Regions from separate parts of the Anoxybacillus andreesenii genome, predicted to be linked through region 1. Evidence: predicted binding sites of a transcription regulator. Region 1 holds the regulator's gene; each other region holds the start of a gene.
What was found. Region 1 encodes Rex, which represses fermentation and respiration genes when NADH is low (regulators of the CRP and FNR family bind a similar motif). Its sites were predicted from a motif close to TTGTGAAATATTTCACAA; they were not measured.
Positions count from the first base shown of each region.

Region 2: a site for Rex is predicted at 3,071-3,088, ahead of pflB (formate C-acetyltransferase). Genes of this name have one in related genera too.
Region 3: a site for Rex is predicted at 3,553-3,570, ahead of J2S07_RS01655 (nitrate/nitrite transporter). Genes of this name have one in related genera too.

Region 1 is NZ_JAUSTU010000036.1:4,496-9,324, forward strand. It holds gene J2S07_RS19995 (ABC-F family ATP-binding cassette domain-containing protein) at 1-785, opposite strand, end outside; gene moaC (cyclic pyranopterin monophosphate synthase MoaC) at 948-1,442, shown strand; gene J2S07_RS20005 (redox-sensing transcriptional repressor Rex) at 1,474-2,133, shown strand; gene J2S07_RS20010 (YdiK family protein) at 2,164-2,373, opposite strand; gene J2S07_RS20015 (CPBP family intramembrane glutamic endopeptidase) at 2,370-3,107, opposite strand; gene groES (co-chaperone GroES) at 3,410-3,697, shown strand; gene groL (chaperonin GroEL) at 3,760-4,829, shown strand, end outside.
Region 2 is NZ_JAUSTU010000014.1:72,264-77,092, reverse strand. It holds gene J2S07_RS14795 (cupredoxin domain-containing protein) at 17-463, shown strand; gene J2S07_RS14790 (FtsW/RodA/SpoVE family cell cycle protein) at 494-1,831, opposite strand; gene J2S07_RS14785 (PadR family transcriptional regulator) at 1,832-2,227, opposite strand; gene J2S07_RS14780 (sigma-70 family RNA polymerase sigma factor) at 2,227-2,766, opposite strand; gene pflB (formate C-acetyltransferase) at 3,168-4,829, shown strand, end outside.
Region 3 is NZ_JAUSTU010000001.1:324,904-329,732, forward strand. It holds gene J2S07_RS01645 (nitrate reductase subunit alpha) at 1-2,473, opposite strand, end outside; gene J2S07_RS01650 (Crp/Fnr family transcriptional regulator) at 2,747-3,445, opposite strand; gene J2S07_RS01655 (nitrate/nitrite transporter) at 3,650-4,829, shown strand, end outside.

The DNA.
Region 1 (4,829 bases):
TCCCGATCATAATTTGCTGCCTTTTGATCTAAATAAGCACTGTAATTCCCGAGATATTTCGTTATATGAAGCCTTGAGATTTCATATACTTGGTTGACCACCTTATCTAGAAAATAGCGGTCATGAGAGACAATCAAAATGGCGCCCTCATAGCCTTGCAAATAGCCTTCGAGCCAGGACAATGTTTCAATATCCAGGTGGTTTGTCGGCTCGTCCAAGATTAAAATATCAGGCTTCTTGAGCAACAGCTTCCCAAGGGCTAACCTAGTCTTCTGCCCACCGCTTAGGCTTGAGATTTTGGTTGAGTAGTCAAAGGTGTGAAACTTAAGTCCATGTAATACAGAACGGATATCTGATTCATATTGATAGCCACCATTTTCTTTAAAGGTAACCTGAAGAATATCGTAGTCCTTGAGGATGCGCTCGTATTCTGAAGGGTTAGTATAGACGGATGGGTTAGCCATTTTTTCTTCTAATTGGCGCAATTGTTTTTCCTGTTCTTGTAGGTCCTCAAAGACAGTCAGCATTTCCTCCCAAATGGAGCAATCCGAATCTAAGCCCGTATTCTGTGCTAAGTAGCCGATTTCCACATCCTTTGGTTTAATGATTTCCCCTGATTCATAGGAAAGCTGTCCTGCTATTATTTTGAGAAGGGTGGATTTACCTGCACCGTTTCGTCCAACGAGGGCAATGCGGTCACGAGTTTGCACTTCCAGCTTGATATTCGTTAAAATGGGATCAGCCCCATATGATTTTGATAATTGATTTACCTGCAATAAGATCATCGTTTTCACCTCAGTATTTCTAGCAATAGTGTAACGTACAAAAATGGGAACGGCAATAAAAGAAGGTTATGGGCGGTATTTAAAAATCTTTTGTGAAAGTCATAACAATGTTTTCACAAATCTGTCAAAATAGTGTATAGTTTGAAGTGAGGTGTATAGAATATGGCTGAATTTACTCATTTTAACGAAGAAGGCAGAGCCAAAATGGTCGACGTTAGTGATAAAAAGGAAACGGTTAGGACCGCAATTGCTAGCTCAAGTATTACGGTAAATAAAGAGATATATGACCAAATAACCAACAATACAATTAAAAAAGGGGATGTCCTAGCCGTCGCACAGGTGGCGGGAATTATGGCCTGCAAAAAGACTGCAGATATTATTCCAATGTGCCATCCGATTCCGCTAACAGGTGTGAACATTACCTTCAGATGGGAGCGAGAGAATGAAAATTATCGTCTCATCATTTTGGCCTCAGTCAAAACAAAGGGAAATACAGGAGTAGAAATGGAAGCGCTAACGGCTGCGTCGGTCTGCGCCTTGACGGTTTACGATATGTGTAAGGCCGTTGATAAAGGGATGGTCATCGGAAAAACCTACCTCGTTGAAAAAACAGGTGGAAAAAACGGTGATTTTAGAAGAGAGAATGAGATTTTATAAGCTAGACTTATGATAGGGTGGGGGAAATAGGATGAGTAATGATACAGTGAAAATTCCTCAGGCAACAGCAAAAAGGCTGCCGTTATACTACCGGTTCTTAAAGAATTTACATTCATCAGGGAAGCAGAGGGTATCATCTGCGGAGCTTAGTGAAGCGGTAAAGGTAGACTCTGCAACGATTCGTAGAGATTTTTCGTACTTTGGAGCATTAGGGAAAAAGGGTTATGGGTACAATGTGAACTACCTATTGAGTTTTTTCCGTAAGACACTTGATCAGGATGAGTTAACAAATGTAGCCCTAATAGGGGTTGGAAATCTTGGAACGGCCTTCTTAAATTATAATTTCCTCAAAAACAATAATACAAAGATTGCTGTTGCCTTCGATGTAGCTGAAGATAAAGTGGGCACAACCATCGGGGATATAACTGTTTTTCACATGGACGATATGGAAAAAGTGATCAAAGAAGAGAACATCACGGTCGCTATCTTAACCGTTCCTGCTCAGTTCGCCCAGTCGATTACAGATAGGCTGGCAAAGGTAGATGTAAAAGGGATCCTTAATTTCACACCAGCAAGGCTAACGGTTCCTCCGACAACACGAGTCCATCATATTGACCTTGCAGTTGAATTGCAGTCATTGGTCTATTTCTTAAAGCATTATACGGTGGATGAGGAAGAAGTAGTGGAATAAAATGAAATGAAATGAGCCTTTTTGAAGGGCTCATTTCTTATTTTTCTGGATAGATTTAAGCTTAAAATGGAAGAAGACCATGCGAAGACCGCCTCCTATATCAAAGGTGGCTAAGAGAATGAGCAGGTAGGTAAAAAAGCCCCATTCCCCAGTTTGCTGCAGGTTTTGGATGGCGAAAAAAGTAAAAAATAAGCCAAACACAATATATAGAATTCCTGAAAACAAGGTAGACTGTCTCATAGGAAAAAACCTCCAATGAAGCTTTGCACCTTGTCGGCTTCTCGGAAAATCCGTTCTATGTCTTCTTTATATACGGATTGGACGAGTACAACAAAGGTATTCATAGCGACATGTGCACAGATTGGCACAATGATTCGTTTTGTTTTGATATAAAGAAAGGCAAAGGTAAAGCCCATTGCTGAATACAAAAGTAAGTGTTCAGGCTCCATATGCGCCAGGGCGAAAATAATGGAGCTGATCAAAGCCGCAATGAAAAAATTGAACTTTTTATAAAGTGAACCGAACAATATTTTTCGAAAGACAATTTCTTCAAGAATGGGACCAATAACAGAACTTACTAATACAACAATAGGAAAAGACTCAATAAGTGAAAGAATTTGCTGTGTGTTCTCCGAGCCCAATTCAATCCCCAGCCATGTTTCAATATTTGCGGCTAGGCTCTGGGAAAATAAAGCAAGAAACACACCTAAGATCGCCCAGACCGTTGACTGAGTCACGGATGCAGCGTTTCGATCGGGTATGGGGTTTTTCCATTCATTTTTCAACAGTAATAACACAATAAGCAAGGTGACAGCAAAGCTAAAAACGATCCAAATCGCAACTGAATATATGGCCATGTCTTCCAAACTGTGTCCCAATAATATGCCTGCAAAAGTGACACCTGGCACACCCACAAAGCTTGAAAGATGCATCCCCATGTAAGCAACTAATATATACCAATATTCCTTTTTCAAAATGTGATTCCCCTTTAATAACTATCTCAACATGCACTATAACCCATTCTACTAGTAAAAAGATGATAGATACAAATTTAAATTATAAAAAAGTGTATGGCTGGATAATTTTTCAACTTCTGTATATACTTTGAAAGGTTGTGCAAAAAAAGATGTTAGGATAGCAACAAAAATTAAGGAAAATTTTACGCATGATACTTGCAAAAAATTTAGGAATTCATTAATATAATAAATGTGTTAGCACTCATGAGTATCGAGTGCTAATAAAAAATTACATATTTTATTTGAGGAGGTTGTTTCACTTGTTAAAGCCACTAGGAGATCGCATTGTTATTGAGTTAGTTGAATCGGAAGAAAAAACTGCAAGCGGTATCGTTTTACCGGACTCAGCGAAAGAGAAGCCTCAAGAAGGAAAAGTAGTAGCTGTAGGTACAGGTCGTGTTCTAGACAACGGTGAGCGAGTTGCTCTTGAAGTTGCTGTAGGCGATCGAATTATCTTCTCAAAGTACTCTGGTACAGAAGTGAAGTACCAAGGAACAGAGTATTTAATTTTACGTGAAAATGACATCTTAGCTATTGTTGGCGCCTAAGATATTAATTTAGATTTTTTTGTAAGTATTAGATAAAACGATCATTTAGGGAGGTTTTCAATATGGCAAAAGAGATTAAATTCAGTGAAGACGCTCGTCGCGCGATGCTTCGCGGAGTAGACGCTCTTGCAGACGCAGTTAAAGTAACCCTTGGACCTAAAGGACGCAACGTCGTTCTTGAGAAAAAATTCGGTTCTCCACTAATCACTAACGACGGTGTTACCATCGCTAAGGAAATCGAATTAGAAGACGCATTCGAGAACATGGGTGCGAAGCTTGTTGCTGAAGTTGCGAGCAAGACAAATGATGTGGCTGGGGACGGAACTACTACAGCTACAGTTCTTGCTCAAGCGATGATTCGTGAAGGCTTAAAGAACGTAACTGCTGGTGCGAACCCAATGGTGATTCGCCGCGGTATTGAAAAAGCTGTTGCAACTGCAGTTGAAGAGCTTAAGGCGATTTCAAAGCCAATCGAAGGCAAAGAGTCCATTGCACAGGTTGCTGCGATTTCTTCTGCTGATGATGAAGTAGGTCAGTTAATTGCTGAAGCGATGGAGCGTGTAGGCAATGACGGTGTTATCACAATCGAAGAATCAAAAGGCTTCACAACAGAACTAGACGTAGTGGAAGGAATGCAATTTGACCGTGGTTATGCATCTCCTTACATGGTGACTGATTCTGACAAAATGGAAGCAGTTCTTGAGAATCCATATATCTTAATTACGGATAAGAAAATTGGAAGCATCCAAGAAATTTTACCAGTACTTGAGCAAGTGGTACAACAAGGCAAGCCATTATTATTGATTGCTGAAGATGTTGAAGGGGAAGCTCTTGCAACATTAGTATTAAATAAACTACGTGGTACATTCAACGCAGTAGCAGTTAAAGCTCCTGGATTCGGTGACCGTCGTAAAGCAATGCTTGAGGATATTGCAATCTTAACTGGTGGTACAGTGATCACAGAAGATCTTGGTTTAGAATTAAAATCTGCTAGCATTGAGCAGCTTGGCCGTGCCGCTAAGGTTGTTGTTTCAAAAGAAAATACAACAATCGTTGAAGGTGCCGGAGAGTCTGATCAAATCGCAGCTCGTGTGAACCAAATTCGTGTTCAAATGGAAGAAACTACTTCTGA
Region 2 (4,829 bases), on a different contig from region 1:
TTGGGGGTGTATCACTATGCAATTTATTGTATTAAAGAAAAACTCTCTTATCTTCTTTTCCTTCATTGTTCTCACGATTGTCGCAAGCTCCATCTGGTTATTGACAAAAAAAGAAAGCGTCACAACCTTTCATCCATCCGATAAAATGAGAGAGATTTCGATTGTTACGGCTGAATTTAAGACAACAACAAAGGACGGCAAAGAAATCGAGGCCTATCGCTGGGACCCTGGTACCATCTATGTTGAAAAGGATGAAAAGGTTCTTTTAAGGATTTACGGGGTTAATGGCCAGGAGCATCCATTCATCATTGAAGGAACAGACATTAAGGGAACGGTTAAAAAGGGAGAGGAAACGGCCGTGGAGCTTCAATTTAAAGAAGAAGGCATCTACAGGCTTGTTTGCATGTCACATCCTGACAAAGGAAGCAGCGGGCCAATGATTGCGAACATTATCGTGGATTAGGGAGGCAAAAGGGAGGAATCAGAGCCTCCCTTAATTAATCAGTGAAATCAAATCCTTTCGGCGATATACACTTAGCACGATTCCGATTAAAAAGGAATGTAGTACAGTGGGCATTAAACCGTAGCTAAAGAATGGCAGTGAGACACCAACGAAGGGTAAAACGCCTATCGACATAAGAATGCTCCAGCTAAATGAAAGGGTATACAGGGTTACAGCTCCTACGGTTAGAAGCTTTCCATATGGATCATGGAATGATTTAAGGTTAAGAATCATGCGAACACTTAAACCGACAAGAAGCAGTACAAGGATACCTGCTAAAAGCCAGCCAAATCCATAGGTAGTCGTTACGAAAATAAAATCGGTATGTGCTTCCGAAATCTTAAACCCTTCCTTCGGCAATGCCTGACCAAACCAGCCTGCATTTCCCATATATTCCTTCGCCTTTGTACCTAAATATCCATAGGTATGGGTATATTCATCTGGATTAAGAAAGGCCTTAAACCGCACTAACATATATGGTTTTTTCATGGCTGTAAATACTGCACTTACTACTGCCAAAGAACCAATCATCCCCGTAAAAAGATATTTTTCCCTTTTTTGCAGCGGGCTAAACCAAGTCATCACCACGATTAGTACGGTATAAAGTAAAACAAGGAAGAGATTCGCTGCGGGCAAAAGTAGTAGCACGGAGAGAACATACAACAACACAAGCTTCCACCAGCTATGGGACAGGTTCACCCTTACACTCTTTTCGGTACCAGGTACCTCAAGGCCAATTTTTAACCATATGTCTCTCCGAATTTTGCTTAGGATGCCTGCCCAAGCCAGCAAAAATATCGGCAATGTGGACGAAGCTTCAATGGTAAAGGTGGCAATATGTAGAAATGGCCTTCCATTGATCATCAAGGAAAAGGGAGAGAAATTCAGCACCAGCAAAAAAATAATGCCGATTCCATAAAACCCGTAACCAAATTTTAAAAATTTTCGATAATCAAAAAACATACATGCTAGTAAAATGACAATTCCCATGATGGAGAAGATCGTCTTTCTCATCACTAAATCCATTTGATAAGAATCCTGCAAATAAATCAATGGCAACATGCTAAAGCCAATCAACACGGCAAAGCCAGCAACCGTAAACCAATCGATTTTCGGTTTATGAAGCCTGTTCATTTTCTGACCTAATAGGGTTGAATCCCCCATTTGCTTGATCGCTATTGCTTCTGCTTCGTCCTCGGCTTTTCCTTTTTTTATCGCATCTGCCTTTGCTGCTTGCAAATGATTTTCTAATTCCAGCTTCACAAAACCTCTCGCTTCCTTGGAGCGGATATGCGAGAGCACTTCCTTTATATAGGCTTGAATAGGCATCTATACCCCTCCTTCTGCCAATTTCTTTAGAAGGGAAGTTCCAGTCATCTGTTCTTCCTCCAAAACAAGTCGCTTTTTCCCTTTGGTTGAAATTTGATAGTATTTTTCTCCATTCTCCCATGTCGATGTAAGGTAGCCTGCCCCCTCAAGCTCATGCAGAAGGACATACAACATCCCTTCATTTTCGGCAAAATTCTTAACTCCTCTAGCGATGAGTGCTTGGCTCACTTCATATCCGGTCTTACTCGTTTGCAATAGCTGGAGAACATCCAGTTCAGGATTCTTTTTCTCATTAAGTTTGGCAAGAATATTTGAACGATGTTTTTCTGAGAAAACCACATCCTTAAAAACGGTTTGATTCATCGTATTTTTAAGCTTTTTTAATTGCTCTTCCATTAAATCCGCCCCCTAAGCTTCGTCTGTAGGATTTCCTTCGCCCGTTTTAGCCTCGTTTTAAGCGTATTTTGATTGACTCCTGTGATGCCTTCCATTTCTTTAATCGTGAGCTCGGCAAAATAATGAAGATAGATCACCTCACGATATTTCATCGGCAAATTCATCACCTCTTTAGCAAGAAGATCCTCTTCATCCCGCTGAATGACTTCCGCTTCAACGGTCTCTCTCTTTGTGACCGATTCCTTCGCTAATGTTTCTGAGATCACGATTTTTCGGTAATTCCAGCTTCGTAGATAATCCTTGCAATGATTAATGGCGATTCGCCATATCCACGTTTTGAGAGATGACCTCTGCTGATATGTATCGATTCGCTCATATATCTTCAAAAATATTTCCTGTGTTAATTCCTCCGCAACTGCATGATTTTTAACATAGGAATAGACAAGCTGCAAAATATCTTGCCCGTAGCGATCCATTAATTCTATTAACAACTCTTCTCTGTCTATTGCTTGGCTTCCTTCTATAAGAAATTCATTCACACCAAATTGCCCCCTATTTGTTGCTTCTGTCTATTCGACGAATCTCGTTCATGAATGGTTTGATCTACATTATACATTTTTTACTGTTAAATTATGTTTTCATTAAAACTTCTATTTTTTCCTCTAGTATTAATGATTTATTACTATTACAATGATGTTAATAGATATTGAAATTTCCCTATATAACAGTTTGTGATTCTCTAGAAAAAGTTATAGTACAGTTTTATTAAGAACGGAAAATGACCCACCCCGAAATACCCAATTTAATTAGAGTTCATAATAATTTCACAAAAAATATTATAACATGTGATTTTTTTCACATGAAATCTGTTACACTCAAATTATAGTATTAGTGTACTAACTGTTGTATAGACAAAAATAATAATAAGAGGTGTTCTATCATGGAACAATGGAAAGGTTTTTCATCAGGTGTTTGGCAAAAAGAAGTGAATGTTCGTGACTTTATTTTAAGAAACTATTCTCTTTATGAAGGAAACGATACCTTTCTAGAAGGTCCTACTGAAGCAACAACCAAGCTTTGGGAGCAAGTGATGGATTTATCAAAGCAGGAGCGTGAAAATGGTGGCGTTCTTGATATGGATACTGAAATTGTTTCAACCATTACTTCACATGGTCCTGGTTACCTAGACAAAGACTTGGAAAAAGTCGTTGGTTTCCAAACTGACAAACCATTCAAACGCTCTTTGCAAATTTTTGGTGGCGTCAGAATGGCGAAACAATCTCTAGCTGAATATGGATTCGAATTAAATAAAGAGGTTGAAAAAACGTTTACTGAATATCGCAAAACTCATAACCAAGGAGTTTTTGATGCTTATACAGAAGAAATGAGAAAAGCTCGTCACGTAGGAATCATCACTGGACTTCCAGATGCTTATGGACGCGGCCGCATTATCGGTGACTACCGTCGCGTGGCGCTTTACGGTGTCGACTTCCTCATGCAGGAAAAGCAAAAGGATTTTGCAGCTACGTCTTCTATTATGACCGAAGATGTGATCAGATTAAGAGAGGAAATGAGCGAGCAGTACCGTGCTCTAAAAGAGCTAAAAGAAATGGCATTAAGCTATGGCTTTGATATTTCTAAGCCTGCTAATAATACCCTTGAAGCATTCCAATGGCTCTATTTCGCCTATCTAGCTGCCGTTAAACAACAAAATGGTGCGGCAATGAGCTTAGGTCGAATCTCTACCTTCCTTGATATTTATATTGAAAGAGACCTACAAAATGGAGTATTAACAGAGAAGGAAGTTCAAGAAATTGTCGACCATTTCGTAATGAAGCTTCGCCTTGTGAAATTCGCTCGCACAAATGAATATAACGAGCTATACAGTGGAGACCCTACATGGGTAACTGAGTCCATCGGTGGGATTGCAAATGATGGTCGTCCGCTAGTGACTAAGAACTCATTCCGATTCTTACACACATTGAGAAATCTTGGTCCAGCTCCAGAACCAAACTTAACGGTTCTTTGGTCAACTCGCCTTCCAGAGAACTTTAAGAAATTCTGTGCGAAGATTTCCATCGATACAAGTGCGATTCAATACGAAAATGATGATATCATGCGCCCTGAGTACGGCGATGATTACGGAATTGCTTGCTGTGTATCCGCTATGGAAATCGGAAAGCAAATGCAATTCTTCGGTGCACGTGCGAACCTTGCGAAGGCACTTCTATATGCCATTAACGGCAATGTGGATGAAAAACACAAAGTTCAGGTCGGACCAGCTTATGCCCCTATTACTTCTGATGTCCTTAACTACGATGAAGTGATGGAGAAATTTGATAAGACAATGGAATGGCTTGCAGGCCTTTACATTAACACTTTGAATATCATCCATTATATGCATGACAAATATAGCTATGAGAGCATCGAAATGGCACTACATGATACGAAAATTCTTCGTACGATGGCAACAGGAATTGCAGGACTAAGTGTGGTTGCCGACTCCTTAAGTGCGATTAAATATGCAAAGGTTAAACCAATTCGCGACGAAAACGGCTTAGCGGTTGATTTTGAGGTAGAAGGTGACTTCCCTAAATACGGG
Region 3 (4,829 bases), on a different contig from region 1:
CAGCCATTTCTGATACGTTTTTGGCAATTGATTTGAAAATCTCCCAGTCTGAACGTGATTCCCATGGTGTTGAAACAGCTGGATTAAATGGATGGATAAATGGATGCATATCCGTACTGTTCAAATCATGTTTTTCATACCAGGTTGCTGCCGGTAAAATAATGTCTGAATATAGTCCTGTACCTGCCATACGGAAATCAAGATCAATGAGTAAATCGAGTTTTCCTTCAGCCGCCTTGTCATGCCACTTAATTTCTTCAGGGCGCAGGCTGTCATCATCATCATTTAATACTCCGCTTTGTGCTCCTAGTAAATGCTTTAAGAAATATTCATGTCCTTTTCCAGAACTAGAAATAAGGTTTGAACGCCAAACAAATAGATTTCTAGGGAAGTTTACAGGATTATCCGGATCTTCTATCGCGAACTGTAATTTGCGGTCTTTTAGTTTTGCTGCTACATATTTTCCGACTTCCTCAGGTGTATTAGCCCCAGCTTGTTCAGCCTCTTTGTAGAGGTCAATGGTGTTTTGATCAAATGTAGGGTAAGAAGGAAGCCAGCCAAGTCTTGCTGCCATAACGTTATAATCGGCATAATGATCGTAGCGGGCTTTGTCATACAATGGTGAAATATGATCACTTACTGGATGCTCTTCATAACGCCACTGGTCTGTTGAAAAATAGAAAAATGACGTTCCGTTTTGAAGCTTAGCTGGACCTGACCAGTCTTTTGCTGTTGCAATCGTTTGCCAGCCCTCAACAGGTCGGAGCTTCTCTTGACCAACATAGTGAGCCCAGCCACCACCATTCACACCTTGTGCACCGACAAATAGAACAAGATTTAAGACGGCGCGATAAATCGTATCGGCATTGAACCAGTGATTGATTCCCGCACCGACGATGATCATGGAGCGACCATTTGTATCAAGGGCATTTTGGGCAAACTCTCGAGCAATTTGTGTGACTAGTTCTGGTTTAACACCAGTAATTTTTTCCTGCCATTCAGGTGTGAAAATCGAATCGTTCATCGAAGTTCCACCAAGTCCACGGTCAACCCCATAGTTTGCAAGTGTAAGGTCGTAGACGGTTGTTGTATAGAAGACCTCTCCATTTACCTCTACTTTTTTCATTGGGACGTTTCGATAAAGAATTTGATTGCCTTCATGGGAAAAATAAGGAAGCTTCACAGTTGCGATTTCTTCTTCGATTCCTTCGAAAGACAATCTTGGATCGATTTTTTCTTCGGTTTCTTCGTCGATCATTTTAAGATTCCATTTTGCTTTGTCTTCCCAGCGAGCGCCCATCGTTCCATGAGGAATCACCAATTTGCCGTTCAGATTGTTGAAAAGGACAGGCTTAAACTCACCGTTTTCAGTTGCTTTACCAAGGTCGGCAGCATTTAGGAAGCGATCAGGAATGAACTGCTCCCCGTCTTTTTTCAAGGTCACAACAAATGGGAAATCAGTATATTGCTTCGCATAGCTGATAAAGTAGTCATGCTGATTCTCTACATAGAATTCTTTCAAAATGACATGGCCCATCGCCATGGCAACGGCCCCATCCGTTCCTTGCTTGACCTTCATCCAATCATCAGAAAACTTGGTGGACTCCGCGTAATCAGGGCTGACTGAAACAACCTTTGTCCCACGATAGCGAACTTCTGCAAGGAAATGGGCATCAGGTGTCCGTGTTTGCGGAACGTTTGAACCCCATGTCATGATGTAGCCGGAATTATACCAGTCACTGCTTTCAGGCACGTCCGTTTGATCGCCCCAAATTTGTGGGGAGGCAGGAGGGAGGTCCGCATACCAATCATAGAAGCTTAGCATTGGTCCGCCCATTAGAGACATGAAGCGAGAGCCTGATGCGTAGCTAATCATCGACATCGCTGGAATCGGTGTGAACCCGACATTTCGATCTGGGCCATATTTGATGATGGTGTAAAGTAGGGATGCCGAAATAAGCTTTAATACTTCATGCCATTCTGCTCGCACCAATCCGCCTTTTCCTCTTGCTTGCTTGTATGTCTTTGCCTTTTCAGGATTTTCAACAATGCTCTTCCATGCTTCTAAAGGATTTGAATTTACCTTTAAAGCCTCACGCCACATGTCTAAAAGAACGCCACGGATGTATGGGTATTTAACACGCAGCGGGCTGTAAAGATACCAAGAAAAGCTCGCACCACGGGGGCAACCACGTGGTTCAAAATCTGGCATATCTGGACCTGTTGATGGGTAGTCAAGCTTTTGACCTTCCCAGGTGACAATGCCGTCCTTTACGTAAATATCCCAGCTGCATGAACCTGTACAGTTAACGCCGTGGGTAGAACGTACAACCTTGTCATGCTGCCATCTCTGGCGGTACGCTTGCTCCCAATCACGATTTTCATAGGTTGTTTGGCTATGGTTATTGGATTGTTTTTCAACTGGAGTTAAGTATTTTAAACGATTTTGTAAAGGTGATCGTTTCTTTTTCATGGAAAATCACTCCTTATTTTGTTTTGACTGTTATTTGGAATGCCTGACTAAACTTACTTTAACAATGCGTAAACAATAGAAGCTGTAAAGTACTTCACATTTTGGGGTCTGACACATATTTGTCACATCCGGGGTTGACGGGAAAGGGAGTAGAGGTGGTTGGCAAAAGGACTCGTAGAATTAAAAAAAGCTGACTCGAGAGTCAGCTTAATCCTATCCATTATTCAAGCTATGTTGCTGGATTATGGTTAATCGCAATTGGTGAAAAGAACGTTATTCAATACTACAAAAAACAGCGGGACAATTTTCACAATCAATTTCTTTTTTAATATACTGGAGGTCATGAATCGTAATTTTCTTTTTCTCTATTGAGATAACGCCTTTTCGTTTGAGTTCATTCAATAAATGATTCGTACTTTCCCGTGTTGTTCCACAGAAATTGCCAAGCTCCTGATTGGTTAAGGGAAGATCAATTAAAATACCATCCTCCTGCTCAACCCCATAGCTATTTGTCATCCGAATTAAGGTAGAGTAGAGAGCTCCTTTTTTACCGTAAAGAACGAGATCACGGAACTTCATTTGTGTTTTTCTAAAGTGGTCACTCATCCATTTGATAAACTCAAAGCCGAGGGCACTATCTTGAAAAATTTTCTCTTCGATCATTTCTTTTTTTATTACCGCGATTTCTCCATCCTCAAGCATCAATGCACTAAGAAGGTATTTAGGTGAATTCGTGAACAAGGTTAATTCTCCACAAATGTCATTTTCGCTGCAGATTCTTAAGGAAAGCTCGCGGCCATCTGCGGTGATTTTACTTATTTGAATTTTCCCCGAAATGACTAAATACAGCTCGCCAGCATCCTGACCTTCTTGGAACAAATATTGTCCTTTTTCCACTTGAATGATTCTATCCGCAATATGAAGTAATTCTTTTATCTCAATTGATTTTGTAGGTTTCAGCGTGTTAGGCATTTTATCCCCACCTGACATTTTTTCGTATTCTTTTATTCTAACATATATTATTTTAGCACTTTATAGATGAAATATGGAAATATGAAATGTTTATGAACATGGTAAAAATGTGAAGTACTTCACACCCAGAAGGCCCATCGATTTTTTACGATGATGGTAACAAATCGATAGTACTTCTATGGTTGTTTGAAAGGAGATAGGGCTATGAAACTTAAAAAAGTACAATTACCACTACAGACATTTACATTGATTTCTGGATTTATGGTTTGGGTGATCTTATCCTCATTGATGCCTTTCATCAAAGAGGAGATCAATTTGAGTGCCAATCAATTAACATTAGTAACAGCTACACCTGTTGTACTTGGGTCGTTACTCCGAATCCCGATTGGTTATTGGACCAATCGATATGGTGCTAGAAAGCTCTTTGCGATCAGTTTTCTCTTATTGTTGTTTCCGATTTTTTACATCAGTAAGGCCAACTCTCTTACGGACCTACTCATTGGCGGATTATTCTTAGGGATCAGCGGTGCGGTATTTTCCGTTGGGGTTACCTCGCTGCCAAAGTATTATCCAAAGGAACGTCATGGTTTCATTAACGGGATTTATGGTTCAGGAAACATTGGTACGGCGATAACAACCTTTGCTGCACCGGTTATTGCCACACAGGTTGGCTGGCAAACTACTGTTCAGCTCTATTTAATTCTAGTATTTGTTGTTGCGCTACTAAACTTCTTACTTGGGGATAAGAACGAACCAAAGGTCGTAACTTCATTAAAGGATCAAATCAAAAGTGTCTACAAGAATGAAAAACTATGGTTCTTAAGCTTATTCTATTTTGTTACCTTTGGCTCTTTTGTCGCATTTACGGTTTATTTACCAAATTTCCTTGTAGCGAATTTTGGATTAGAAAAAATAGATGCTGGTATGAGAACAGCAGGATTTATTGGGATAGCCACTCTTTTTCGCCCAATTGGTGGATGGTTGAGTGACAAGTTTAATACGTTCAAAATTCTTATCCTTGTCTTTGCTGGTTTAACCTTGTCAGGCATTTTGCTTGCGTTCAACCCATCGTTAACTTGGTATTCCGTAGGATGTTTAACGATTGCTCTCTTTGCGGGGCTTGGAAATGGAGCTGTGTTCAAATTATTGCCGATGTATTTTTCAAAGCAGGCTGGAATTGTGAATGGGATTGTTTCCGCAATGGGGGGATTAGGTGGATTTTTCCCACCGTTAATTCTTACTTTCCTCTTCAATTTAACCGGTCACTATGCGATTGGATTTATGGCACTTTCCCAATTTGCAATGGCCTGCTTAATTATTGTCATGTGGATGTTTTATCAGGAAAAATTGGGAATGTCCAACCGAGTCATTAACTACACAGTTG